DNA from 4 places in the Streptomyces sp. NBC_00250 genome. Region 2 is predicted to be linked to each of the others. Evidence: riboswitches for the same ligand, from Rfam matches in the RefSeq annotation. Region 2 holds a riboswitch; each other region holds the start of a gene.

What was found. Region 2 has a riboswitch for cobalamin ahead of OG259_RS31470 (cobalamin biosynthesis protein). Riboswitches for the same ligand answer to the same signal wherever they lie in the genome.
Region 1: another riboswitch for cobalamin. It lies ahead of metE (5-methyltetrahydropteroyltriglutamate--homocysteine S-methyltransferase); the one in region 2 lies ahead of OG259_RS31470 (cobalamin biosynthesis protein).
Region 3: another riboswitch for cobalamin. It lies ahead of cobN (cobaltochelatase subunit CobN); the one in region 2 lies ahead of OG259_RS31470 (cobalamin biosynthesis protein).
Region 4: another riboswitch for cobalamin. It lies ahead of OG259_RS39590 (CoA-acylating methylmalonate-semialdehyde dehydrogenase); the one in region 2 lies ahead of OG259_RS31470 (cobalamin biosynthesis protein).

Annotation. Positions count from the first base shown of each region.
Region 1 covers NZ_CP108088.1:8,497,828-8,504,843, reverse strand. Annotated here, with positions in the region: gene OG259_RS38340 (polysaccharide lyase 8 family protein) at 1-478, shown strand, start outside; partial or broken gene OG259_RS38335 (IclR family transcriptional regulator) at 491-892, shown strand; gene OG259_RS38330 (SMP-30/gluconolactonase/LRE family protein) at 889-1,416, shown strand; partial or broken gene OG259_RS41900 (SMP-30/gluconolactonase/LRE family protein) at 1,344-1,852, shown strand; gene OG259_RS38320 (hypothetical protein) at 1,827-2,810, opposite strand; partial or broken gene OG259_RS41895 (mandelate racemase/muconate lactonizing enzyme family protein) at 3,036-3,233, opposite strand; partial or broken gene OG259_RS41890 (mandelate racemase/muconate lactonizing enzyme family protein) at 3,228-3,425, opposite strand; gene OG259_RS38310 (lipopolysaccharide assembly protein LapA domain-containing protein) at 3,758-3,952, shown strand; cobalamin riboswitch at 4,075-4,296, shown strand; gene metE (5-methyltetrahydropteroyltriglutamate--homocysteine S-methyltransferase) at 4,461-6,791, shown strand.
Region 2 covers NZ_CP108088.1:6,952,798-6,959,813, forward strand. Annotated here, with positions in the region: gene OG259_RS31460 (putative cobaltochelatase) at 1-406, opposite strand, end outside; gene OG259_RS31465 (cobyric acid synthase) at 519-2,027, opposite strand; gene OG259_RS31470 (cobalamin biosynthesis protein) at 2,024-3,007, opposite strand; cobalamin riboswitch at 3,042-3,181, opposite strand; gene OG259_RS31475 (hypothetical protein) at 3,310-3,531, opposite strand; gene OG259_RS31480 (inorganic phosphate transporter) at 3,544-4,812, opposite strand; gene OG259_RS31485 (alpha/beta hydrolase) at 5,210-6,337, shown strand; gene OG259_RS31490 (hypothetical protein) at 6,603-7,016, shown strand, end outside.
Region 3 covers NZ_CP108088.1:4,868,244-4,875,259, forward strand. Annotated here, with positions in the region: gene cobJ (precorrin-3B C(17)-methyltransferase) at 1-1,294, opposite strand, end outside; gene OG259_RS22055 (precorrin-8X methylmutase) at 1,291-1,926, opposite strand; gene OG259_RS22060 (cobalamin biosynthesis protein CobG) at 1,941-3,179, opposite strand; cobalamin riboswitch at 3,361-3,512, shown strand; gene cobN (cobaltochelatase subunit CobN) at 3,585-7,016, shown strand, end outside.
Region 4 covers NZ_CP108088.1:8,784,252-8,791,267, forward strand. Annotated here, with positions in the region: gene aceB (malate synthase A) at 1-1,004, opposite strand, end outside; gene aceA (isocitrate lyase) at 1,105-2,415, opposite strand; gene OG259_RS39580 (short-chain fatty acyl-CoA regulator family protein) at 2,782-4,197, shown strand; gene OG259_RS39585 (diadenosine tetraphosphate hydrolase) at 4,234-4,707, opposite strand; cobalamin riboswitch at 4,827-5,005, shown strand; gene OG259_RS39590 (CoA-acylating methylmalonate-semialdehyde dehydrogenase) at 5,235-6,734, shown strand; gene OG259_RS39595 (acyl-CoA dehydrogenase family protein) at 6,731-7,016, shown strand, end outside.

The DNA.
Region 1 (7,016 bases), 1.5 Mb from region 2:
GATCACCCGCCGCTATCTGACCCTCTTCACCGACCACGGCATCGACCCGACCGACGGCGACTACGCCTACGTCCTGCTGCCGGGAGCGAGCGCAGGTACGACCGCCCACCGCGCCCACGACCGGGGATGGCTGCGGATCCTCGCCAACACCGGCGCCCAGCAGGGCGTCCGCGTCCCTAAGCTGGGCCTCACCGCGGTGAACTTCTGGACCGCGGGCACCGTCGGCGGCCTCCGGGCGAGCGCCCCCGCCTCCGTCCTCGTACGGGAGCACCGCAACGGCACGGCGACCGTCGTCGTCTCGGACCCCGCGCGGCAGGCCACCTCCCTGGACATCGTCTGGAACCGCAGGGTGGGCAAGGTCCTCTCCCGGCCCGCCACGGTCACCGCCGCGACCACCGGCCCATCGCTGAAGCTCACCTTCGGCGACCTCACCGGCCAGGCAGGCGCACCCCAGAAGGTCACGGTCCGCCTCGGCTGACGCCGAGACCGGAGGCGGACCTCCGCGGCTCGTCGCTCACGGGGTGCGGACGACGGGGCAGTATGCAAGATGCTGCTCGCCTCGCTGCCCGAGGAGGAGCCGGCGGACGGTGTCCCCGACGGGGCCGAGCTGGTCGCGATGACCCCGCACAGCGTCACCGACCCGGCCGACCTGCGCGCGGCGCTCGCGGAGGTGCGGCGGCGCGGAATCGCCACGGAGGACAGGGAGTCGAACCCGGACGTCTCCTGCGTGGCCGCGCCCGTCCGTGACCGTTCCGGCCGGGTGGTCGCCGCCCTGTCGATCTCCGCGCCGACGATCCGCTGGAGCGAGACGCGCCGCGCCGAGCTGGAGGACCTGGTGGTCGAGGGGGCCACGGAACTCTCCGAGCGGCTCGGCCACCGGAGGACGGCATGATCGAGGTCGCGGTCCGGGAGCGCGCCGAACTCGGTGACGGCCCGACGTGGGATCCGGCCGTGGGGCGGCTGGTCTGGGTCGACATCCTGGGCTCCCGGGTGCACACGTACGACCCGGCGTCCGGGCGCCGCACCGTCCTCGCCGCCGAGCAGCACGTGGGCGCGGCCAAGCCGCGCGCGAGCGGCGGTCTCGCCGTCAACCTCCGTGACGGCGTGGGGGTTTACGACGCTCAGGGCGCCTTCAGTCGGCTGCACCACGAGCCGGTGCCGGGCCGCCGCGGCAACGACTCCGCCGTCGCCCCCGACGGGGCGCTGAGGGCGTGCACCATGCGCTACGACGAGGCGCCCGGTGGCGGAACCCTGTCCCGGGTGGCGCCCGGCGGCACGGTCCGGACGGTCTCGGCGATGTCGCCATCGGCAACGGCACCGGCTGGAGTCCTGACGGGCGGCGGATGTACTCCATCGACTCGCCCACCCGCCGCGTCGACGTCTTCGGCGTCGGCCCCGGGACCCAGGACCCGCTGAACCGCCGCCCGCTGGCCGTCGTCGAGAACGGCGCGGGCTTCCCCGACGGGCTCGCCGTCACGCCGACGGATGCGTGTGGGTGGCACTGTGGGGCGGCGGGGCGGTGCGCCGCCACACGCCGTCCGGGGCGCTCGACCGGGTCGTGGAACTGCCCGTGCGCCGGCCGACGGCCTGCGCGTTCGGCGGGCCCGACCTGACCGATCTGTACGTGACGACGGCGCGGACCGGCCTGGATCGCCCGCACCCGCTGTCCGGCTCCCTCTTGGTCGTGCCGGGCGAGGTCTTGCACCCCTTCCCCTCCAGGCTCTTGACGACGTTCTTTCCGTCGGCGATCCACCGCTCGGAGGACTGGGTCGGCATCGCGATGCCGATGGCGCCGGTCAGGACGGCTCTGCGGTTGCGCATGGTCATCAGTCCTCGTTCTTCTCGTCGTTGAGATCGAAGCGCTTCAGGAACCCCGGCAGCCGGGAACCGAGCGGCGCCATCGCGCCGTCCGCGCCGTGCCGGGCGAGCAGGTCCAGGGAGAGACGGCCGCGCCGCACCCGCTCCCGGGCGGTGTCCAGGGCGAGCGTCCGCAGATGGGAACCGTAGGGGTAGATCCCGGGCGCCTTGGACAGACCGAACTTCAGATAGAGCGGTGCTCCGCGCCGGATCAGCTCGGCGACCTCGTACATCCGCACGTAGCCGCCGAGGTCGTCGGGGGCCTCGATGTACATGTCCATGGGGGCGGCGGAGACCCGCCGAATGCCGGTGAGGTGATCGAGCGTCAGGTCGCTGGGCACGTTGATCGAGTCGGCGCCGAGACGTTCGTACACCGCGTACGAGGCGGGGTTGACCGGGCCGATCAGCGCGGAGACCTTGAGCGTGGTGTCGGCCGGGACGATGCCCTTGAGGCGCGCCCGGTGCAGCGCCCACAGCACGCCCTCGTCGGCGACGAGCAGGCACTTCACCCCCAGCTCGGTGGCCCGGACGGCGTCCTCGACGCACCCCGCGACGGCGTCGTGGCCACGCGCACGCGGTCCGGCCCCTCGCGAGTCGGTGCGCACGGAGCCGCCGATGTCCCAGGTGCCGCGCGGGCCGGTGAACAGACAGAGCTCGACGGCGCGTTCGGTGGTCTCGGCGACCATTTCGGTGATCTCGGCATCGGTGAGCATCCACACGCCGCTGCCCTGACTGATCCGGTGCACCGGTACGTCGAGCCGCTCGGCCTCCGCCAGGACCACGGCCAGCGCCTCGGGGCCCTCGCAGGACGGAATCTCGGTACGCCAGCGGCCGCCACCGGGGAAGGTGTGCGGCGAGGCGTCGGCGGGGGACAAGGCCGGGACCCCGAGGCCCAGCGCGGCGAGCACGTGCTCGCCGGGCCGACGGGAGGTCGGGGAGTGAGCGTCGGTCACAGACAGTCCTTCACGTTCGAGATATCGGACATGGTTCGAAGTAATGGACACGGACTTTCCTCCACCGGGGCGCCTGGGCGCCGGGGGCCCACGGGATGGGCCGGGGCACCGGGGTGGGGCCCACGGGACACGGGATGATGCGGGGCGGCGTCCGGCCTCCGGATCGATCGCCCGCGGCCTACGGCCCCAGCGGCGCCTCGGCCGGGACGGCGAGGGCCTCGCCGTTCACCGGGCCCCCTGGGGTCGACGTCGCTCCCAGCCCTCGGACCACAGGTCGAATCGGGCCTGCTGCTGCGGGAACTCGGCCGCCGCGTCCACGTCGAGTTCGACACCGAGGCCGGGCGCCTCGGAGAGGTGGAAGCAGCCCGTCTCCGGGTCCACCCGCGGGGCGCCCTTGACCACCTTCTTGATCTCGGCGTCCGCGACGGCGAACGGGTCCGAGCCCGCGATGTGGTTCGCCTCGGCCTCGCCGAGATAGCCGAGGAGCGCGTCGGTGTGCCCGAGCATCCGGGTCTCGCCGACCCCGTTCAGGCCCTCGTCCGTGTGGAACAGGACGTAGGTCAGGTTGCGCCACGGCGTTGCGGCGACGTGCGTGCTGATTCCCGTGATCCGCACAGCGGTTGCCCCTTGCCGCTCGTTCGATATTTCGTCATGCATTCGAAATTCTGGCGCGACAGTAGGGAGACCGCACGAGGGGCGTCAAGAGGTCGGACCACCCGCGTACGCAGGCCGCCTCATGGGGGACGAAGGCCTCCGTGTCGACCGCGACGGGTCCGCGGAGTGCGGTCTCCGTCGGCACCCAGGCCCGCCGATGCTCGATCTGCGGCGGGCAGCAGTGGACGGCGCGGTCGACCAGGCGCGTAGATCGGTCGATAATGGACCCTATGTCCCAGAAATCCGCCAGGAAGCCGCATGAACCGTCGACCTTGACGGTCAAGGGGCGGGACATGCGCCTGCGCACCATCGGTTTCGTGGTTCTCGCCGCCCTGGCCATCTGGTTCATCGCGGCCAATACCGGTTCGGTCACCGTCAGGCTGTGGGTCCCGTCGGTCACGCTTCCGCTCTGGATCGTCCTCACCGTCACCCTCCTCGTGGGCGTCGTCCTCGGCCTGCTCATCGCCCGGCGCCGCGCACAACGGTGAGGCGGTGTGGTCGACGAGGTCGCGGACGCCCTGTTCACGGTGCGGTGTGGTCGACGAGGCCACGGACGCCCTGTTCACGGTCCGGCATGCGGTCAGAGGTGTGCAGTCCTCGTTCGCGCGCCTAAGGTGGCGGTGCAGCTGGTTCGCCCCGTCCGCCAGGCGGGAGGCGTCGTAAGAGGGAACCCGGTGAGAATCCGGGACTGCCCCGCAGCGGTGAGCGGGAACGACCGCCGTCATACGCACTGGGACCGGACAACGGTCCTGGGAAGCGACGGCCAGTAGGTGTCCTCCACGAGGAGGGCGTGCCCGTGAGTCCGAAGACCTGCCCGTTGCCCGCGCGTGGACGATTCCCGTGCGGCTTTCTCGGTGACCTCGTGGGCGGGTCGGCGTACACAGCGAGCGGCACGCGCGGGACCCTCCGCGACGTGGGCCGCCCGTTCTGTCGTCTCCTTCGCGTCCGCGTTCCGTCCCCGGGATGTTCTGGACACATCTCGCGAAGGAGAGTTCCGTGACACCGAAGCCCGCAGCCGCGGCAGCACGAGCCACCGTGTACGGGTACCCCCGTCAGGGGCAGAACCGTGAACTGAAGAAGGCCGTCGAGGGCTACTGGAAGGGCCGCGTCACCGCTGACGCCCTTCGTCGGACCGCGGCCGGCCTGCGCCGATCGAACTGGCAGCGGCTGACCGAGGCCGGCATCAACGAAGTGCCGACCGGTGACTTCTCGTACTACGACCACGTCCTGGACACCAGCGTCATGGTCGGCGCCGTCCCGGCTCGCCACCGCGCCGCCGTCGAGGCGGGCACCCTCGACGGGTACTTCGCGATGGCCCGCGGCACGCAGGACGTCGCCCCGCTGGAGATGACCAAGTGGTTCGACACCAACTACCACTACCTGGTCCCCGAGCTCGGCCCCGACACCACGTTCACCGCCGACTCCCGCAAGCAGGTCGCCGAGCTGAAGGAGGCCCTCGCCCTCGGGCACACCGCCCGCCCGGTCCTCGTCGGCCCCCTCACCTACCTACTGCTCGGCAAGCCCGCCCCCGGCGTGGCCGGGGACTTCGAGCCGCTGACCCTCCTCGACCGGCTGCTGCCGGTGTACGCCCAGGTGCTCGCCGACCTCCGCGCGGCCGGCGCCGAGTGGGTGCAACTGGACGAACCCGCCCTGGTCCAGGACCGCACCCCGGCCGAGCTGAACGCCGCCGCCCGCGCCTACCGCGACCTGGGTCGTGCCACCGACCGGCCCAGGCTGCTCGTCGCCTCGTACTTCGACCGGCTCGGCGACGCCCTCCCGGTACTCGCCGCAGCCCCCGTCGAAGGTCTCGCCCTCGACTTCACCGGGGCCGCCGCAGCGAACCTCGACGACCTCGCCACGGTCGGCGGGCTGCCCGGCAAGCGCCTGGTCGCGGGCGTGGTCAACGGCCGCAACATCTGGATCAACGACTACCGGAAGTCCCTGGCCACTCTCGGCACCCTGCTCGGGCTCGCCGACCAGGTCGACGTCGCCGCCTCCTGCTCGCTGCTCCACGTGCCGCTGGACGCGACCGCCGAACGGGACATCGACCCGCAGATCCGGCGCTGGCTGTCCTTCGCCCGCCAGAAGGCCACCGAGGTCTCCACCCTCGCCCGTGGACTCGCCCAGGGCACCGGCGTGATCACCGCCGAGCTGGCCGCCAACCGCGCCGGCCTCGCCTCCCGAGCCGGCTCCGCCCTCACCCACGACCCCGCGGTCCGCGCCCGTACCGCGGCCGTCACCGACGCGGACGGTCGGCGTTCCCAGCCGTATGCGGTGCGGGCCACCGCCCAGCGTGCCCTCCTGGGGCTTCCCGTGCTGCCGACCACCACCATCGGCTCGTTCCCGCAGACCGAGGAGCTCCGCGTGGCCCGCGCCGACCTGCGCGCCGGCCGGATCGACGCCGCCGCGTACGAGGAGCGGATCAAGGACGAGATCCGCGAGGTCCTCTCCTTCCAGGAGAAGACCGGCGTCGACGTGCTCGTGCACGGCGAGCCCGAACGCAACGACATGGTGCAGTACTTCGCCGAGCAGCTCACCGGCTATCTGGCCACCCAGCACGGCTGGGTCCAGTCGTACGGCACCCGCTACGTCCGGCCCCCGGTCCTGGCCGGGGACATCTCCCGCCCCGAACCGATGACCGTGCGATGGACGACGTACGCCCGGTCGCAGACCTCGAAGCCCGTCAAGGGCATGCTGACCGGCCCGGTGACCATGCTCGCCTGGTCCTTCGTACGCGACGACCAGCCGCTCGGGGAGACCGCCCGGCAGGTGGCACTCGCCCTGCGCGACGAGGTCGACGACCTTGAGGCGGCGGGCACATCGGTCATCCAGGTCGACGAACCGGCCCTGCGCGAGACGCTCCCGCTGCGCGCCGCCGACCATGCGGGCTACCTGGCCTGGGCGACCGAGTCCTTCCGCCTCACCACCAGCGGCGTCCGGCCGGACACCCAGATCCACACCCACATGTGCTACGCCGAGTTCGGCGACATCGTCCAGGCCATCGACGACCTCGACGCCGACGTCATCAGCCTGGAGGCGGCCCGCTCCCACATGCAGGTCGCCGACGAACTCGCCGAGCACGGCTACCCGCGCGAGGCCGGACCCGGCGTCTGGGACATCCACTCCCCGCGCGTCCCCAGCACCGAGGAGGCGGCCGCCCTCCTCCGCAAGGGACTCGAAGCCATCCCCGCCGAGCGCCTGTGGGTCAACCCCGACTGCGGCCTGAAGACCCGAGGTTGGCCCGAGACCAGGGCCTCGCTGGAGAACCTCGTCGCCGCCGCCCGTGAAGTCCGCGCGGACCTGGCCGATGCCGACGTGACCGCCTGATCCCGCGGGTCCGGGTCGGGCGCCCCGCGCGCCCGACCCGGATCGGCACGCCCCGCCCCGCCCCGGCACCACGGCCACAGGTCGCGGGCGCCCGGCTTCGTCGAGTTCGGGCGCCGACCCGTTGTCGAACTCACGTCACCGGTGCCTCGCTCGACCCTGTCCGCCGACATACGGTAGGCGTGGTCCTCCCCCGCGCTGTGCGCCGCAGCCGACAGACGCAGCCGC
Region 2 (7,016 bases):
CGTAGAGAATGCCCCGATGGGCGGCGGCGAGCAGTCCGGGCTCGAAGGCCTTGACCCCTTCGGAGAGCGCCTTCTCGATGTCGAGCGAGCCGACCAGCCGGTCCTCGGAGGCGCCGACGGGCAGCTCGACCATGCGTGCGGGCCGGGTGTCCGCGCCGACGGCCTCGTGGGGCCCGTCGGGGCAGCCCGGGTCGGGCGAGCCCGGATCACAACTGAACCGGCACCCCGCGACGACCGCCACGGCGGGCAACAACTCGGCGAGCGCGCGCACGGCGGTGGACTTGGCGGTCCCCTTCTCACCCCGCACGAGCACACCGCCCACGGCCGGACTGACGGCATTGAGCAGCAGCGCGAGCCGCAGGTCGTCCATACCGACGACGGCGGTGAACGGATACCGGGAACTCATCGGCTGGTCACTCCTTCAGATCGCGAATGTTCGAACGACGACCCGAGGCCGCCAACGGTGAGCAGGGCCCCACGGGGGCCACCCGCGGGATTCTCGACACGCCGCCCCGCGCTCACGGCGCGCCCGGCGGCACGAACGGCAGCCCCGAAGGAGCCCCCTCCTCGATCAGCCGCAGCAGCGCGTCCGTGTCCGCGTGCTCCTCGATCAGATCCCCCAGCTTGTCCAGCTGTTCCTCCCGCAGCGCCCCGAACGACGTGTCCGGCGCCGGTACGAACCGCCGCCCCGCAGCCGCCGCGACCTCGCGCAGGAACGCCCGCCGGAACCCGTCGCTCTCCAGGGAGCCGTGCCAGTGCGTACCCCACACGGCCCCCACCCGGCACCCGTCCAGGAAGGCTTCCCCGCCCAGCACCTCGGCGACCCCGTGGTGGATCTCGTACCCCTCCACCCGCTCCCCGAGCGCCGAGCCGACCGGCCGGGCGAGGGTCTTCTCGGGCGCGAAGCGGACCCGTACGGGCAGCAGCCCGAGGCCGTCGACGGCCCCCGCCCTGGACTCGACCTCGTCTTCGATGTGCTCACCGAGCACCTGGAAGCCGCCACAGATCCCGAGCACCGGCCGTCCCTCGGCGGCGCGCCGCGCCAGCGCGTCGGCGAGGCCCCGCTCCCGCAGCCAGGCCAGCGCCTTCACGGTGCCCCGGGTGCCCGGCACGACCACCAGGTCCGCGTCGACGAGCTCCTCGGCCCGGTCCACGAACCGCACGACGACACCCGGCTCGGCGGCCAGCGCGTCCACGTCCGTGAAGTTGGACATCAGCGGCACCGCGCAGACGGCGACCCGCAGCACGTCCTCACCGACCGGCGGCGCGACGACCGACTCACGGACCGCACCCCGCAGGGAGACCCGCAGGCCGTCCTCCTCGTCGATGCCGAGCCCGTGGGCGTACGGCAGGACGCCGAAGGTCCGCCGCCCGGTCAGCCCGTGCAGCATGTCGAGCCCGGGTTCGAGCAGCGTGACGTCGCCGCGGAACTTGTTCACGAGGTAGCCCGCGATCAGCTCCTGGTCCTCGGGAGAGAGGAGCGCCGTCGTCCCGAAGAACTGGGCGAAGACCCCGCCCCGGTCGATGTCGCCGACCACGACGACGGGCAGCCGCGCGGCCCGCGCGATCCCCATGTTCACGATGTCGGTGCGCCGCAGGTTGATCTCGGCGGGACTTCCCGCTCCCTCGCAGATCACGGCGTCGTAGGTGCTCCGCAGCTCCTCCAGGCAGGCCAGCACCGGCTCGAAGAGCTCCTTCTGCCGTCCCCCGTGGTAGCCCCGGGCGCTCAGCTCGCCGACCGGCTTGCCCATCAGGACGACCTGGCTGGAGCGGTCGCTGCCGGGCTTGAGCAGGACGGGGTTCATCAGCGCGGTGGGTTCCACCCGCGCCGCCTGCGCCTGCATGGCCTGCGCGCGCCCGATCTCGGCCCCCTCCCTCGTGACGAAGGAGTTGAGGGACATGTTCTGTCCCTTGAACGGCGCCACCTTCAGCCCCTTGCGGACCAGCCAGCGGCAGATGCCGGCCGTCACGACGCTCTTGCCGGCGTCGGACGTGGTCCCGGCGACGAGCAGTCCCCCACCCCTCATGCGTTCCTCCGCTTCCGGGCCCCCAGGGCGCCGATGATCAGGCGGCCGCCCACGCAGGCGGCCAGAGTGAGTCCGGTGACCCGTCGCGAGAGCCGTACGGCCCGGTCGATGTCGGCCACGTCGACGGCCCGGCCGTCCCCGTTGAGCACGGGGCGGTGTTCGACCCGTCCGCCGTACGACAGGGTGCCGCCGAGCCGTACGCCGAGCGCGCCCGCGAAGGAGGCCTCGACCGGGCCCGCGTTGGGGCTGGGATGCTTGCCCGCGTCCGCCCGCCAGGCCTTCAGCGCACCCCGCGGGTTCCCGCCGGCGACGGTCGCGAGTACGGCGGTCAGCCGGGCGCCGGGCCAGCCGGCCACGTCGTCGAGGCGGGCCGAGGCCCAGCCGAAGCGGCGGTGGCGCGGGGACTTGTGGCCGACCATCGCGTCGAGGGTGTTGACGGCCCGGAAGCCGACGAGGCCGGGTACGCCCGCGACCGCGCCCCAGAAGAGGGCGCCGACCACGGCGTCGGAGGTGTTCTCGGCGACCGATTCGACGACCGCCCGGGCCATCGCGGGGCCGTCCAGGGACTGCGGGTCGCGCCCGCACAGATGCGGCAGCCGCTCCCGGGCCACGTCCAGGTCCCCGGCGGCGAGCGCCCCGCCGATCGCGCGGGCCTCCCGGCCCAGGGTCGTACCGCCGACGACGGCCCAGACGGCGGCGGCGGTCAGCGCGACGGAGGCGGCCGGGCGGTTGCGTACGGCCCGGGTGGCGAGCGCTCCGAGGGCGACGGCGGAGCCGGCGCAGACGGCGGTGTGCAGGGCACCCCAGCCGCGGTGGTCGTGGTGGAGGCGCTCCTCGACGGCGGCGGCGGCCCGGCCGAACGCGGCGACGGGATGTCCGCGGCGGGGGTCGCCGACGAGCAGATCGACGGCGAGACCCGCGGCCGCTCCGTACGCGAATCCGTCCGGGGAAAGGCGGCTGGTTCTGCTGCGGCCGGGCATGGCGCATGTCCTCACTCAGGGTCCGCGCCCTGGATCGACGTGACCGGCGGCGAGAGTTCCTGACTCCCGGACCCTTCGGATCCGGTCACAGTGGCGGGACCGCGCCGGATTCGCACCGGACTTCCTCTACTGCCGCCGTAATGGCCTCGGCAGTCCACCACGGCCCGAGAACACCCGTCAACTCACCCTTGACCTGCATCGGGTCACTGTGCGAAGCACCACAAACACGGCGCCGAACATACGACGGCCGGGCGGTCCGTACCCGAAGGTGCGGACCGCCCGGCCGTCGTGAGTTCGGACCGTCAGACGACGATCAGATAGATGCCGTACGCCACCGCCGAGAGGCAGAGGGCGAAGCAGGCGTAGGCGCCGGTGCGGGCCAGGGTGGCGGAGCCTCCCTGGGCGGCGGCCTGCTCCTGCTTGGAGAGGCCGATGATGCCGAGGGTGAAGAGGCCCACCAGGGCGACGGTCGCCACGAGGCTGACTCCGAAGACGGAGCCGAGAGCTGCCCAGTCGATCTTCATGTCGTTCGTTCCTTACACCGCTGCGGCGGGGGCGGAGGGCGCGGCCGGGTCGGTGGGAGCCGGGGCGGGGATGGTGGTCTTCAGGTCCTCGTCCGCGACGGCGGCGACGGAACCGGCGGCCGGCGGCGGGGTGACGGCCGCGATGGCGGTGGTCACGACACCCGCGGGCTCGTCGTCGAGGTCGTCGGCGGTGACGTTGTTGTGGTCGACCGGCTTGCGGCGGGACAGCGACCAGATGACACCCGAGCCGGCGATCAGCAGGACCGCGACGGCGGCGATGCCCCAGGGGCCCTGCTTGGTGAGGAACTCGGCACCGGCGCCGACCAGGCCCGCGGCGGGCAGGGTCAGACCCCAGGCGACGAACATCCGGGTCGCGGTCGACCAGCGGACGACACCGCCCTTGCGGCCGAGACCGGCGCCCATCACGGCACCCGAGCAGGACTGGGTGGTGGAGAGGGAGAAGCCGAGGTGCGAGGAGGCCAGGATGACCGTCGCGGCACTGGTCTGGGCGGCGAAGCCCTGCTGCGGCCGGAGGTCGGTGAGGCCCTTGCCCATGGTGCGGATGATGCGCCAGCCACCGAGGTAGGTGCCGGCGGCGATCGCGATGCCGGCGGAGACGATGACCCACATCGGCGGGTTGGAGCCGGGGGCGAGGACGCCGCCGGTGACCAGGGCCAGGGTGATGATGCCCATCGTCTTCTGGGCGTCGTTGGTGCCGTGGGCGAGCGAGACGAGACCGGCGGAGGCGATCTGGCCGACCCGGTAGCCCTTGGCGGTGTGCTTCTCGTCGGTCTTGGCGCCGATCCGGTACGTCAGCTTGGTGGCCAGCATCGCGGCGAGGCCGGCGACGAGCGGCGCGGCGACGGCCGGGATGAGGACCTTGGTGACGATGGTGGAGCCGTTCACCGCCGACCAGCCGGCCGACATGACCGCTGCGCCGATGAGTCCGCCGAAGAGGGCGTGGGAGGAGCTGGACGGCAGTCCGAGCAGCCAGGTCAGCAGGTTCCAGAGGATGGCGCCGACCAGCGCGGCGAAGATCACCTCTGTACGAATGCCCTCTTCGTTGATGATCCCGCCGGAGATCGTCTTGGCGACCTCCACGGACAGGAACGCGCCGACGAGGTTCAGCACGGCGGACATGGCCACCGCCGTCTTCGGCTTGAGTGCACCGGTCGAGATGGTCGTGGCCATCGCGTTCGCGGTGTCGTGGAAACCGTTCGTGAAATCGAACACGAGAGCTGTCACGACCACAATGGCGAGCAGCAGCGTGATGTGTTCCATTTACCCAGGCAATCGTTTGACGTCAGTGGCAAGCCGAACGTAGGCAACCTGGGTGAACGGAAGGTGAACTGGGCCGGGCGACGTGGTGTCCCTATCCGGTGTCAAGGCATTCCGCTTAGCCCTCGTCCCGGGCAGGTGTCCACGATGCGGTCACCCCGCAACCCCGGGTAATCCGGGCCATCGCCGGGCACATGCGACCTGACCCGGTTTCTCCTCCGGCACCCGGTTCCGCTCCCCGGACCGAACCATCCGCACGGAGGACCCCGCCGAGGAGACCCATGTCACTCTCCCGAGGGGCCCGTCGCGCTTCCGAGGGGGCTCCCGCCGGGCAGGGCCTCCGGGGGCCGTCCGGGTCCGTCCGGTGGCAGTCCGCCCGGACCCTGTCGAGACTGGGAGCGTGCGCCCGGCTACAGCGACGGCAGCGGCCGTCACCACCCTGCTCGGTGTCGGCGCGGCCGCGATCGCGGTCGGCCGGTACGCCAGCGACGTCGCCCTCAAGGCGCCGTCCGGACGTCCCCTGCCCGGAGATCCCAAACTCACCGTGCACGCCACGGGCCCCGACCGCATCACCCTCACCCGCAGCCTCGCCTCGCTGCGCCCCGGTACGTACGGCATCGAGGGCCACGGCCAGCACGCCGTCGTCGGCCCCGTCCTCGACCGGGTCCCGCACACCGCCGACACCGTCGTCCGGCGCCTCGAACGGGTCGAGCTCGGGGTGATCGGTCCCGGCTCCCGCGTCCGGTTCACCCCCCAGCTGCACATCGGCACGCCGATCAGCGCCCTCGGGCTCGCCCACGAGGACGTCGAGATCCCCGGCGAGCTCGGCCCCCTGCCGGCGTGGCTGGTGGCAGCCCCCCGCACCACCTGGGTGATCGCCCTGCACGGGCTCGGCACCACCCGCGAGCACCCGCTGAACGTCGTCCCCTTCTTCAACCGCCGCAAGATCCCCGTCCTCGTCCCCGCCTACCGCGGTGACGCGGGAGCACCCGCCTCACCCGACGGCCTCGCCCACCTCGGCGACTCCGAATGGCGCGACGTCGACGCCGCCATCCGCTACGCCGTCCACCGGGGCGCGTCGAAGATCGTGCTGCACGGCTGGGGGACCGGGGCCTCGATGGCCCTGCGCGCCGCCGCCGAGTCGGGGGTGCGCGACCGGATCAGCGGCCTCGTCCTCGACTCACCCGTCCTGGACTGGGAGGCGACCCTGCGCAACCTCGCCTCGGCCCGCCACGTCCCCGGCCCCCTGCTCCCGCTCGCCGTCCGCGCCGCCCAGGGCCGGACCGGGCCGCACGGCGACCTGCTCCGGGCCGCCTCGGCACCGGACGCCCTGCGCGTCCCCGTCCTCCTCTTCCACGGGCCCGACGACACCATCGCCCCCTACGAGCCGTCCGTCGAACTCGCCGCCCGCCGCCCCGATCTGGTCACCCTCCACACCGTGCGGCACGCCCCGCACGCGTCGATGTGGAACGCCGACCCGGTCCGCTACGAGGAGGCCCTGCGCCGCTTCCTCACCCCGCTCCTCTAGGTCGTGTCCGGAAAGTAGGGCCAGGCGGGACTTTCCGGACACGACCCACCGTCATGCCCCCTCCTCCGCCTTGCGCTGCGTCCCCTCGGCCCCTGCGGGCCGGGGAGACCCCATGCACCAGACGCCCGCCCCCTGATCCGACCCGACCGACAAGACACCGCCCAGGACCTTTCAGCAGGCCTTTCCGCGCCTGCTCCCGGGCCCGTCGGGACGGGGCGGCCGATTCCGATTGGGCTTTCGGGCCGTCAGCGGGAAGACTGCCCCCGTGACGTCTCGAAAGCCCGATGAACCATTGGCGCGCAACTCCAGACTCCGACTCGTCCGCCCGCGGGCGCTGGCCACCGCCCGACGGGCCGTGACGACCCGGCGCACCCGGCCGGCGCCGCGGCCGCCCGAGGGCACTCCGCCCCGCGCGGAGCTCGCCCGCCAGGCCCGGCACGTCCTCGCCGACGCCGTACGGATCGCCCGCTGGGCCGCCGTCGAGCGCGGTGCCGTGGCGGCACCCCGCACCGGCCCGGGAGCCGTCCCCGCCGAGGAACGGGCCGCCGTCGCACTGAACCTGACGCCCGGCCAGATCCGGGCCGGCTGGGACCGGGCCCGGCTCGCCGGACTCGTCGAGCTCCACGGCGACACCGCCCGCCCCGGCTGGCGGCTGCACGCCTGGGACCGCGACGACTCC
Region 3 (7,016 bases), 2.1 Mb from region 2:
CGCGGGCGGCGGCCACCTGGTGGGTACGGGACTTCGACCCCGGGTTGTACAGCGCGAGGACCAGGTCGGCGGCGGCCGCGGCGCGCAGCCGGGCCTCGATGACGTCCCAGGGCTTGAGCCGGTCGGAGAGCGAGATGGTCGCGTAGTCGTGGCCGAGGGGGGCGCCCGCGGCGGCGGCGGCCGCGTTGGCGGCGGTCACCCCGGGGAGGACCCGTACCGGGACGTCCGCGTACTCCGGTTCGCAGGCGACCTCCAGGACGGCCGTGGCCATCGCGAAGACGCCCGGGTCGCCGCCGGAGACGACCGCGACCTTGTGGCCGCGGCGAGCCAGGTCGAGGGCGAACTCGGCGCGCTCGGACTCGACCTTGTTGTCGGAGCCGTGCCGGATCTGCCCGGGGCGGAGCACCGGCACCCGGTCCAGGTACGTGGTGTAGCCGACGAGGACGTCGGCGTTGACGAGCGCGCCGCGCGACTCGGGGGTGAGCCAGGGCGCGCCGGCCGGTCCGGTGCCGACGACGACGACCTCGCCCCGCTCGCGTACGGCGGGTTCCCGGTCGATGCGGGAGGGCAGCACGGCGACGGAGAAGTACGGGACGGACGCGGGGTCGACGTCCACGAGGTCGCCGGTCCGCTCGCCCGCCATGAAGGCGCGCTCCACGTACCGGGCGTCGTCGAGCCGCCCGGCCCGCTCCAGGGCCCGCTTCACGGTGGGGAAGGTACGGCCGAGCTTCATCACGACCGCCGAGTCGGTGCCCGCGAGACGGGCCGTCAGCTCGTCCTCCGGCAGGGTGCCGGGGATGATCGTGAGGACCTCCTCCGCCTCGCACAGCGGCTCGCCGAGCCGGGCGGCCGCGGCGGACACCGAGGTGACACCGGGGATGACGGTGGTGTCGTAGCGGTCCGCGAGCCGCTTGTGCATGTGCTGGTACGAGCCGTAGAACAGCGGGTCGCCCTCGGCGAGGACGGCGACCGTGCGGCCGGCGTCGAGGTGCGCGGCGAGGCGGGCCGAGGCCTCCTCGTAGAAGTCGTTCAGGGCGCCCCGGTAGCCGCCGGGGTGGTCCGTGGTCTCCACCGTGAGCGGGTACATCAGCCGCTCCTCGATGTGGTCCGCACGGAGGTGCTCGGCGGCGATCGAGCGGGCGATGGAACGGCCGTGGCGGGCCGAGTGGTACGCGATGACGTCGGCGGCGGCGATGGCCTTCACGGCGGCCACCGTCATCAGGTTCGGGTCGCCGGGGCCGAGCCCGACGCCGTAGAGCTTGCCCTTCACGGACGCTGTTCCGGTCTTGCTCATGCCTGGATCTCCGCTTCGTGGGCGATCGCGTTGATGGCTGCGGCCGTCATCGCGCTGCCGCCGCGGCGGCCCCGTACGACGAGGTAGTCGAGGCCCAGCTGCTGCGCGGCCAGGGCCTCCTTGGACTCGGCGGCGCCGATGAAGCCGACCGGTATGCCGAGGACGGCAGCGGGCTTTCCGGCCCCGTCGGCGACCATCTGCAGGAGGTGGAAGAGGGCGGTCGGCGCGTTGCCGATGGCGACGACGGACCCTTCGAGGCGGTCCCGCCACAGTTCGAGGGCGGCGGCGGAGCGGGTGGTGCCGAGGTCGGCGGCGAGCGCCGGCACGGACGGGTCGGAGAGGGTGCAGATCACCTCGTTGTCGGCGGGCAGCCGACGCCGGGTGACACCGCTCGCGACCATCTGGGCGTCGCAGAGGACCGGCGCACCGGCGCGGAGCGCGGCGCGGGCGTTCGCGACGACCCCGGGGGAGTACGCGATGTCCTGGACGAGGTCGGTCATGCCGCAGGCGTGGATCATCCGGACCGCCACCTGGGCGACGTCGGCGGGCAGGCCCGCCAGATCCGCCTCGGCGCGGATCGTGGCAAAGGACTGGCGGTAGATCTCCGCCCCGTCCTTCTCGTAGTCGAACATCCTGTTGCTCTCGCTCATCTCGTCGTGCGGGCCGTGGTCACGGCTTCGGGCAGGGCGGTACGGGGGGTGGGGACGCCGTCCACCAGGTAGTCGCCGCCGGCGGTGGCGAGGACGTCGGTCCAGTCGCCGTGCGGATGTCCGCAGCGGCGCTCACAGCCGGAGAAGTGCACGGGGAGGCCGGGGCCGTGCCCGTGCCCGCGGCCGGGTGCGGGGCCCGGGGCCGCGTCCGCGCGGACGTCGGCGAGGGACTTGGCGCAGCCGGGCCGCCCGGTGCAGGCGGTGACACCGGCCCAGGGGGAGTCGGGGCGGGTGATCAGGCCGTGTGCGTCGAGGGCGGGCAGCCGGTCGGCGCCGGCCCCGACCACGACGACGCCGCGCCAGGGCGTGAGCCGCACCTCTTCGGCGGGCAGCAGCGCCCGGAGCTGGGCGGCGGTGAGACGGCCGAGGGGCGCGAGCACGGAGAGGGCGGTGGGGCCCAGGACGCCGGGGGAAGGGGGTGAGCCGTGGGGGAGTACGGGTGCGTGGACGGGCTCCGCCGTCACCCCCGACTCCGCCATGTCCACCTCGTACCCCTCCGGGAGTTCCCGGACCCGCCAGGCCCCGGTTCCGGCCTTCCGCGCCGTGGCGAGGAACCCGCCCGCCACCGCCAGGGCCGCGGCGGGCGCGTCGGAGCCGGAGAGCCGGACGGCTCGACCGCCGACGTGCAGTTCCGCCGCTCCGGACGTCACTGCGACCAAGGTCACATCCCCGCCGAGCCCGGCCACGTCACCGCGTCCGTCGTCGAGGACGAAGAGGAATCGGCCGGAAAGCGCCGCCGCCCAGGGCGCGGCGCACAGCAGCGCGTCCAGCTCGCGGGCCCACAACTGCACGTCGGAGGTGCCGAGTCCGTCGAGCCCGGCGGCCGGGGAGGCGACGATGTTGCGGACGCGCTCGTGCGTGGGGGAGGGCAGCAGGCCCGCCTCGGCGAGGAGCGCCGCCAGCTCGGCCCCGCAGTCCTCGGAGAGGCCGCGCAGCTCGGCGTTGCCACGCGAGGTGATGCTGAGCCGTCCGTCGCCCAGAGTCTCCGCCGCGTCCGCCAGGAGCTCGACCTGACGGGACGTCAGGCGGCCTCCGGGCAGGCGGAGTCGGGCGAGGCGGCCGTCGTCGGCGGAGTGCAGGCGCAGCGCCCCGGGGCACGCGTCGCCACGGTCCCGTATGCGAGGTTCGCCCGGGTCGGGCGTCGGGGGCGGGGTGGGCGGCATGGCGGCGAGCATACCGACGGGCCACCGGGCGGCCACCGGGCGCGATCCGGCCGACGCGGCAGCCGACGCGGCGGCGGAGGCCGGTCGGTCCGGGGCCGGCAGCGGGCCCGGCGCACGATCCCGCCCGCCGTGTGATCCGCAGTGTGATCCGGCCGACTCCGTCACCCGGCCCGGCCCGTCGACCGCACGATCTACTATGCAGACGGCATGGGGTCCCAGGACCCCGGGGAGGAAGCCCGGTGAGAATCCGGCGCGGTCCCGCCACTGTGAGCCGACCCGGGCTGTGCGTCTGCGCGCTCCCGGGACGGTGAGTCAGGAACTCCCTTCCCCAAGCTCTCGGCTTGCTCGAGCAAGGGGAGGCCCAACCCATACGACCACCCGGGGCGCGGACAACCCCGAGGAAGGCCTGCGCTCGCCATGCTTCTGCTGCTGTCGCACTCCGACACCGACCTGCTCAGCGCCCGCGCGGCCGGCGGCCCGGTGGAGTACCGCTTCGCCAACCCCGCCCGCCTGCCCCTCGCCGAACTGACCGGCCTGCTGGCCGAGGCCGAGCTGGTCGTCGTACGGCTCCTCGGCGGCCTCCGCTCCTGGGAGGAGGGCCTCGACGCGGTTCGCGCCGCCGGAAAGCCGGTGGTGGTCCTCAGCGGCGAACAGGCCCCCGACGCGCAGCTGATGGAGGCGTCCACCGTCCCCGTCGGCGTCGCCACCGAGGCGCACGCCTACCTCGCGCACGGCGGCCCCGCGAACCTGGAGCAGCTGGCCCGCTTCCTCTCCGACACTGTCCTGCTCACCGGTCACGGCTTCGAGTCCCCGGCGGCCGCCCCCACCTGGGGCCCGCTGGAGCGCACCCCCCGGACGACCGACGGCCCGACGATCGCGGTGCTCTACTACCGCGCCCACCACATGAGCGGGAACACCGCCTTCGTCGACTCGCTGTGCCGGGCGATCGAGGACGCCGGCGCCCAGGCACTCCCGCTGTACGTGGCGTCCCTGCGCGCCCCCGAGCCGGAGCTGCTCGACCGCCTCCGCACCGCCGACGCGATCGTCACCACCGTCCTCGCGGCGGGCGGCACCAAGCCCGCCGAGGCACAGGCCGGCGGCGACGAGGAGGCCTGGGACGCGGGCGCGCTCGCCGCGCTCGACGTGCCGATCCTGCAGGCTCTCTGCCTGACCGGCTCGCGCGCCGCCTGGGAGGAGAACGACGAGGGTCTCTCCCCGCTGGACGCCGCCAGCCAGGTCGCCGTGCCCGAGTTCGACGGCCGGCTCATCACCGTCCCGTTCTCCTTCAAGGAGATCGACGAGGACGGTCTGCCCGCGTACGTCGCCGACGCCGAACGCGCGGCCCGCGTCGCCGGGATCGCCGTCCGGCACGCCCGGCTCCGGCACATCCCGAACGCCGAGAAGAAGCTGGCGCTCGTCCTCTCCGCGTACCCGACGAAGCACTCCCGCATCGGCAACGCCGTCGGCCTGGACACCCCCGCCTCCGCCGTCTCGCTCCTGCGCCGACTGATCGCCGAGGGGTACGACTTCGGCCCCGAGGCCGACCTTCCCGGCCTCGTCTCCGGCGACGGCGACGAGCTGATCTACGCCCTCATCGAGGCCGGCGGCCACGACCAGGACTGGCTGACCGAGGAGCAGCTCGCCAAGAACCCGGTCCGCATCCCGGCCGCCGACTACAAGCGCTGGTACGCGACGCTCCCCGAGGAGCTGCGCACCCACGTCGAGGAGCACTGGGGCCCGGCGCCCGGCGAGATGTTCCTGGACCGGTCGCGCAACCCGGAGGGCGACATCGTCCTCGCGGCCCTGCGCCGCGGGAACCTGCTGATCCTCATCCAGCCGCCGCGCGGCTTCGGCGAGAACCCGATCGCGATCTACCACGACCCCGATCTCCCGCCGTCCCACCACTACCTGGCCGCCTACCGCTGGATCGCCGCCCGCGCCGAGGACGGCGGCTTCGGCGCCGACGCCATGGTCCACCTGGGCAAGCACGGCAACCTGGAGTGGCTGCCCGGCAAGAACGCCGGTCTGTCCGCCGCCTGCGGCCCCGACGCGGCCCTCGGCGACATCCCGCTGATCTACCCGTTCCTGGTCAACGACCCGGGCGAGGGCACCCAGGCCAAGCGCCGCGTGCACGCCACGCTCGTAGACCACCTGGTGCCGCCGATGGCCCGCGCCGACTCGTACGGCGACATCGCGCGCCTGGAGCAGCTGCTCGACGAGTACGCGCAGATCTCCTCCATGGACCCGGCGAAGCTGCCCGCGATCCGCGCCCAGATCTGGACGCTCATCCAGGCCGCCAAGCTCGACCACGACCTGGGCCTGGAGCAGCGTCCCGAGGACGACGGCTTCGACGACTTCCTGCTGCACGTCGACGGCTGGCTGTGCGAGGTCAAGGACGCCCAGATCCGCGACGGTCTGCACGTCCTCGGCGGAGCCCCGGAGGGTGAGGCCCGGGTCAACCTGGTCCTCTCCATCCTGCGCGCCCGCCAGATCTGGGGCGGCACGCAGGCGCTGCCCGGTCTGCGCGAGGCCCTCGGTCTCGACGAGTCGGCAGCGACCCGCACGACCGCCGACGAGGCGGAGGCGAAGGCCCGCGAGCTGGTCGAGGGCATGGAGGCGGCGGGCTGGTCCGTGGACGCGATCTCGGCCGTGGCGGCCGCGTACGGCTCCGAGGTGCACGCCGTGCTGCGCTTCGCCTGCGAGCAGGTCGTGCCGCGCCTGGCCGCCACCACCGACGAGCTCACCCACGCGGTGCACGCCCTGAACGGCGGCTTCGTCCCGGCCGGACCGTCCGGTTCGCCGCTGCGCGGCCTGGTCAACGTCCTGCCGACCGGCCGGAACTTCTACTCGGTCGACCCGAAGGCCGTGCCGTCCCGGCTCGCCTGGGAGACCGGGCAGGCGCTCGCCGACTCCCTCCTGGAGCGCTACCGCACCGACAACGGCGAGTGGCCGACGTCCGTGGGCCTCTCCCTGTGGGGCACCAGCGCGATGCGTACCGCCGGTGACGACGTCGCCGAGGCGCTCGCCCTGCTCGGCGTCCGCCCGCTGTGGGACGAGGCCTCGCGCCGGGTGAACGGCCTGGAGCCGATCCCGCTCGCCGAGCTGGGCCGCCCGCGCGTCGACGTCACCCTGCGCATCTCGGGCTTCTTCCGCGACGCGTTCCCGCACGTCATCGGCCTCCTCGACGACGCCGTCCGGCTCGTCGCGGGGCTTGAGGGCGAGTCCGCCGAGGACAACTACGTCCGGGCGCACGCCCAGGCCGACCTCGCCGAGCACGGCGACGAGCGGCGCGCCACGACCCGTATCTTCGGCTCCCGGCCGGGCACGTACGGCGCGGGCATCCTCCAGCTGATCGACTCCCGCGACTGGCGTACGGACGCGGACCTCGCCGAGGTGTACACGGTGTGGGGCGGCTACGCGTACGGCCGCGGGCTCGAAGGCCGCCCGGCTCGCGCCGAGATGGAGACGGCGTACAAGCGGATCGCGGTGGCCGCGAAGAACACCGACACCCGCGAGCACGACATCGCCGACTCCGACGACTACTTCCAGTACCACGGCGGCATGGTGGCGACCGTCCGCGCGCTCAAGGGCACGGCCCCCGAGGCGTACATCGGCGACTCCACCCGCCCCGAGACCGTCCGCACCCGGACGCTCGTCGAGGAGACCTCCCGGGTCTTCCGCGCCCGCGTGGTCAACCCGCGCTGGATCGAGGCGATGCGCCGCCACGGCTACAAGGGCGCGTTCGAGCTGGCGGCGACCGTCGACTACCTCTTCGGGTACGACGCCACGACCGGCGTCGTCGCCGACTGGATGTACGACAAGCTCACCCAGGAGTACGTCCTCGACCCG
Region 4 (7,016 bases), 1.8 Mb from region 2:
GGAACCTGGGCGGCCATGCCGCCGATGGCGTGGGCGCCGCGCCGGTGGCAGGTGCGGACGAGGAGTTCGGTGTACGCCCGCATGAAGGGCGCGGTCATGGTGACCTCGGCCCGGGCGGGGAGCAGGAAGTCGGTGCGGTGGCCGAAGGTCTTGATGAGGCTGAACAGGTAGTCCCAGCGACCGGCGTTGAGCCCGGCGCTGTGCTCGCGCAGCTCGTGGAGGATCTCCTCCATCTGGAAGGCGGCGGTGACCGTCTCGATGAGGACGGTGGCACGCACGGTGCCCCGAGGGATGCCGAGGAGCTCCTGGGCGAGGACGAACACGTCGTTCCACAGCCCGGCCTCGTAGTGGTTCTCCAGCTTCGGGAGGTAGAAGTACGGGCCGTGGCCGGCGTCGATCTGGCGCTGGGCGCAGTGGAAGAAGTACAGGCCGAAGTCGACGAGGGAGGCGGGGACCGGGCGGCCGGCGAACTCCAGGTGTTCCTCGTCGAGGTGCCAGCCGCGTGGCCGGACCATGATCGTGGCGGGATTCTCGCCGAGGCGGTACTCCTTGCCGCTGTCGGCGGTGAAGTCGATCCGCCGCTCGATGGCGTCGAGGAGGACGAGCTGACCCTCGATGACGTTGTCCCAGGTGGGCGCGGTGGCATCCTCGAAGTCCGCCATCCACACGCGCGCACCGGAGTTGAGCGCGTTCACCGCCATGCGGCGCTCGGGCGGCCCGGTGATCTCGACGCGGCGGTCGGTCAGGCCGGGGGCGGGCGGGGCGACCCGCCAGGTGCGGTCGGCACGGACCGCCGAGGTGGCGACCGGGAAGTCGAGTGGTGAACCGGTGGCGAGCCGGATGGCCTGCCGCCGGCGTTCCTTCAGGAGCCACTGGCGGCGTTCGCCGAAGGCGGCGGCGAGCCTGCCGACGAAGTCGAGGGCGGCGGGGGTGAGGATCTCGTCGTGTCGGTCGCCTGGGGCGGCAAGGACGCGGACGTGACGGGTCAGGGCGCTGGTGGTCATCGGACTCTCCTGAACTGCGAGCGGGAACGGGGGCGGGCGGGGACGGTCGCTCGCCCCCGTTCATCCGGAGGCGCGGGCCGGTCGAGCGCCGGAGGGCGGGCTAGTGGAACTGCTCTTCCTCGGTGGAGCCGGCGAGCGCGGTCGTCGAGGAGGCCGGGTTGACGGCTGTGGAGACCAGGTCGAAGTAGCCGGTGCCGACCTCGCGCTGGTGCTTCACAGCGGTGAAGCCCTGCGCCTGCGCGGCGAACTCCCGCTCCTGGAGGTCGACATACGCCGTCATGCCGTGGTCCGCGTAGCCGCGGGCGAGCTCGAACATGCCGTGGTTGAGGGAGTGGAAGCCCGCCAGGGTGATGAACTGGAAGCGGTAGCCCATCGCGCCCAACTCCCGCTGGAACTTGGCGATCTGGTCGTCGTCGAGCGAGGCCTTCCAGTTGAAGGACGGCGAGCAGTTGTACGCGAGCATCTGGTCCGGGTGCTGGGCGTGGATCGCCTCGGCGAAGTCGCGGGCCTGCGCCAGGTCCGGGGTGCCGGTCTCGACCCAGATGAGATCGGCGTACGGGGCGTAGGCGAGGCCGCGGGCGATGACGGGCGCCATGCCGTTCTGGACGCGGTAGAAGCCCTCGGCCGTGCGCTCGCCGGTCACGAACCGCGCGTCGCGCTCGTCGACGTCGCTGGTCAGCAGGTTCGCGGCGAGGGCGTCGGTACGGGCGATGACCAGGGTCGGGGTGTCGGCGATGTCCGCCGCGAGCCGGGCCGCGTTGAGGGTCCGGATGTGCTGGGCGGTCGGGACGAGGACCTTGCCGCCGAGATGACCGCACTTCTTCTCCGAGGCCAGCTGGTCCTCGTAGTGGATACCGGCCGCACCCGCCGCGATCATCGCCTTGGTCAGCTCGAAGGCGTTGAGCGGACCGCCGAATCCGGCCTCGGCGTCGGCCACGATCGGCGCCAGCCAGTCGATGCCCTCGTCGGCCGAAGCGGTCGAGCCGCCCTCGGCGGTGGCGATCTGGTCGGCCCGCAGCAGGGCGTTGTTGATCCGACGGACCACCTGGGGAACGGAGTTGACCGGATAGAGGCTCTGGTCGGGGTACGTGTGTCCGGCCTGGTTGGCATCGGCGGCGACCTGCCAGCCCGACAGGTAGATCGCCTGGAGGCCGGCCCGCACCTGCTGGACGGCCTGGCCGCCGGTGAGCGCGCCGAGCGCGTGGACGTAGTCCCGCTCGTGGAGCTGCCGCCAGAGCCGTTCGGCACCGCGCCGGGCCAGGGTGTGCTCCTCGCGGACGCTGCCGGAGAGCCGGACCACGTCCTCCGCGGTGTACGTCCGCTCGATCCCGGCCCAGCGGGGGTCCGTCGCCCAGGCTGCGGCCAGCTTCGCCCCGGCCGTCGCCGCTGCCGTCGTGTTCGTGTCTGCCATGACCGTCACCGTCTCCATGAGTCGTTCGAGCGGGCCGTGCACGTCAAAGGTGCAAAGGCTTGGCACTGTGTGCCGTCGTTTGGGGTGCGGCCCGCCGTCCCTTGTGGAACGAGCTGAGCAATCGCGCCTGACCGCCGACCTGTACCCGCCGGGATCACCGACATCAGGGCATGAATCGCGCCCGGTGGTACCGCCTGCGCCGCCTGGACCGGCGGGCCGCAGGACGACTCTCCCAATGACACTCGGTGCCATCAACCGTGGACGATTGCCAACTTCTGCGCATCTTCTCGCGCGGATCTGCCAAGTTTGCGAAGGCCGTCCCACACGGATTCCGGCGTAGTGTGGGGCGGGAGTCGAGGGGGTCGGGTGAGCAAGACGTATGCGGGTGCGCGGCTTCGGCGGCTGCGCGAGGAGCGGCGGATGAGCCAGGCCGAGCTGGCTCGGGTCCTGGCCATCTCGCCCAGCTACCTGAACCAGATGGAGCACGACTCACGCCCGCTGACCGTTCCCGTCCTGTTGCGGCTCACCGAGGCCTTCGGCGTCGATCCGGGTTTCTTCTCGGAGCGCGACACCAGCCGGCTGGTCGCGGACCTGCGCGAGGCGCTGGCCGGCGAGGTCGCCGAGGCCCGCGTCTCCGCCTCCGATCTCGCCGAGCTGGCTGCCCGGATGCCGGCCGTGGCCCAGGTCCTCCTCGACCTCGGTCGCCGTGGGCAGCGGCTCGCGGAGGGCCTGGCCGGGGTGACGGACGGCCGGGACGGCGACCGCGGCGGCGCCCTCTCCCCGCACGAGGAGATCCGCGAGTTCTTCTACCGTCGCCAGAACTACCTCCACGACACCGACCTCGCCGCCGAGGAACTGGCCCACGGCATCGGGATCCGGCCCGGAGAGGTCGTCCGCGCCCTCTCCGGCAGGCTGGCGGACCGGCACGGTGTACGGGTTGTCGGGGACGCGGCGGCCGGGTCCGAGCGGCTGCACCACTACGAGGAATCCATGCGGGTCCTCCACCTCTCCGCACGGCTGCGGCCCGGCCAGCAGGCCTTTCGGATGGCCACGCAGCTGGCGCTCCTTGAGTACGGGGACGAGCTCGACCGGCTCGCCGCCGAGGACTTCCCGGTCGGCTCCACCCCGCACGGCTTGGCCCGGATCGGCATCGCCAACTACTTCGCGGCCGCGCTGATCCTCCCGTACCGTGCCTTCCACACGGCTGCCGAGACGTTCCGCTACGACATCGAGCGGCTCATCGACCACTTCGGCCTCGGCTACGAGACGGTCTGCCACCGGCTGAGCACCCTCCAGCGCCCCAGGCTGCGCGGGGTCCCCTTCTCCTTCGTCCGCGTCGACCGGGCGGGGAACATGTCCAAGCGGCAGTCCGCGACCGGATTCCACTTCTCCCGCGCGGGCGGCACCTGCCCGCTGTGGAACGTGTACGAGGCCTTCGCCGCGCCCGGCCGGATCCACGTCCAGGTCGCCGCCATGCCCGACGGACAGCGCTTCCTGTGGACGGCCCGCGCCGTCACCCGGCACCGGGGCGGCTGGGGCGAGCCCGGCAAGACCTTCGCCATCGGCCTCGGCTGCGAGATCCGCCACGCGTCCCGGCTCGTCTACTCGGACGGCATCGACCTCGACAACACCGGGGCGGCCACCCCGATCGGGATGGGCTGCCGGCTCTGCGAGCGCCTCGACTGTCCTCAGCGCGCGGTCCCGCCGCTGGGCCGCCCGCTCGCCGTCGACGAGAACACCAGCACCTTCGTCCCGTACAGGGTGGCCGACGACCGGGCGTGAGACCTCGAAAGCCCACGTCCTCAGCCGGTGGGGATCTCAGTCCGAGAGGCCGTCGAGTGCGTCGCCGATCGCCGCGCGCAGAGTGTCGTGCCGCGGGCCGAGCGCGTACCGCTCGTCGCTCCACCGCTCCCTCGGGTACAGCCACACCGGCATCCCCACGAGATCGGCAGACTCCCACTCGTACCGGGGCCAGACGTGGGCGTGCAGGAAACCGTCGGTGTTGCCGAGGATCTCCAGGTTCACGCGCCGGAACGCGGGGTCGAGGCGCCGGCATGCGCGCTCGACGGCTTCGCCGAGGTGGTCCATGTCGGAGAGGAAGCGGAGACGCCGGGCCTTCGAAAGCTCCGAAAGCCGCTGAACAGCCGGATCGTCCGTCAGAAGCACGGAGTACCCGGGGAGGAACTGGACGTCCCCGATGACCGCGAATCCGGCGTGGAGACGCCTGAGAACCGTGGGGTTCTCACTCCGAAGCGCGCTTCCGATGCGATCCGCCCGCCAGTCGATCGTCATGTCGTCCTGCATGTCGTCCTGCATGTCGTCCGTCATGGCAGCCGACCGTACCGGTGCGCGATCGCCTTCAGCCCGCCCTGCCGGAGTGGGGGGTGGACTTACTAGGACGTCCAACTATATGTTCGTGACAAGCCCGCGGTGCAGGGAAGCCGGTGTGAATCCGGCGCGGTCCCGCCACTGTGACCGGGGAGTGTGCTTTCCAGCAGTTGAGGCCACTGACGGCAACCATCCGTCGGGAAGGCCGGAGAGCGCGCGCTGATCCGGGAGTCAGGATACCGGCCGTGGGGTGTTCCGTGTTGTCCACGAGGATGGAGCAGACACGCATGGCACCGGTACGTGACCACGGCCCAGGTGATCCGGCGGAGTACCCGAACGACGAGGCCCTGTCCCCGCGTTCGTGACTCGACGAAGGCGACCGGCCTTCCCCTGTCCCGCGGCCGGACCCGCGAAGCGCACCCCGATCGGTGTCGTGCCGCGCCCCCTTGCCGCGCCTTCCTCGGATCCTCACCTGACGAGAGCAGGCTTCGATGGTCCGCGAACTCACCCATTTCATCGGCGGAAAGCACACCACCGGCACGTCCGGTCTCTTCGCCGACGTGTACGACCCCAACACCGGCGCGGCACAGGCCAGAGTGCCCCTGGCCGGGCGCGCCGACACCGAGGCGGCGATCGCCGACGCCGAGGAGGCCCAGCGGGAGTGGGGCCGGTGGAATCCGCAACGGCGCGCCCGCGTGCTGCTGCGCTTCCTCCAACTCGTCGAAAGCGAAAGGGAGTCCATCGCGCGACTGCTCTCCGCGGAACACGGCAAGACCGTCGCCGACGCCCACGGCGACCTGCAACGCGGCCTGGAAGTGGTCGAGTTCGCTGCGGGAATCCCGCACCTCCTCAAGGGCGAGTTCACCGACAACGCCGGCACCGGCATCGACGTGCACTCGCTCCGCAGCCCGCTGGGCGTCGTCGCCGGGATCACTCCCTTCAACTTCCCGGCGATGATCCCGCTGTGGAAGGCCGCACTCGCCCTGGCCTGCGGGAACGCGTTCATCCTCAAGCCGTCCGAGCGCGATCCCTCCGTACCCCTGAGGCTCGCCGAGCTCTTCCTGGAGGCCGGACTCCCGCCCGGCGTGTTCAACGTCGTCAACGGCGGCGAGGAAGCCGTCGACACCCTCCTCGAAGACCCCCGCGTCCAGGCCATCGGCTTCGTCGGCTCCACGCCGATCGCCGCGCACATCTACGCCACCGCCGCCGCGCACGGCAAGCGCGCGCAGTGCTTCGGCGGTGCCAAGAACCACATGATCGTGATGCCGGACGCCGACCTCGACCAGGCCGCCGACGCGCTGATCGGCGCCGGCTACGGGTCTGCCGGCGAGCGCTGCATGGCGATCTCCGTCGCCGTACCCGTGGGCGAGGAGACCGCCGACGCACTGGTCGCGAAGCTGAAGGACCGCATCGCGGGCCTGCGCATCGGCACCTCCGACGACCCGGACGCCGACTTCGGGCCGCTCGTCAGCCGAGACGCCCTGGACCGCGTCAACCGCTACGTCGGTATCGGTGTCGACGAAGGCGCGGAACTCGTCGTGGACGGACGGGGGTTCAGCCTCCCCGGCCATGAGAACGGCTTCTTCGCGGGCGCCTCGCTCTTCGACCGGGTCACCCCCTCGATGCGGATCTACCAGGAGGAGATCTTCGGCCCGGTGCTGGGCGTCGTACGCGCCGCCGACTACGAGGAGGCCCTGCGGCTGCCCAGCGAGCACCCCTACGGCAACGGGGTGGCGATCTTCACCCGCGACGGCGACACGGCCCGCGATTTCACCCGCCGTGTCGACACCGGCATGGTCGGCGTCAACGTCCCCATCCCGGTCCCCGTGGCGTACCACAGCTTCGGCGGCTGGAAGCGCTCCGGCTTCGGCGACCTGAACCAGCACGGCCCCGACGCCATCCGCTTCTACACCCGGACCAAGACCGTCACCTCGCGCTGGCCCTCCGGGGTCAAGGAGGGCGCGAGCTTCACCATCCCGACGATGGGATGAGCGCCGTGACCACCCTCACCGAGGACCAGCTCGCCCTCGCCGAAGTCACCCTGGACTTCGCCCAGGAACAGCTCGCCCCCCACGCCGTGACCTGGGACCAGGACAAGCACTTCCCCGTCGACGTCATCCGCAGGGCCGCCTCACTCGGACTCGGCGGGGTCTACGTACGGGAGGAGCACGGCGGCTCCGGACTCACCCGGGCCGACGGCGTCCTCGTCTTCGAGACCCTGGCGACCGGCTGCCCCTCCATCGCCGGCTACCTCTCCATCCACAACATGGTCG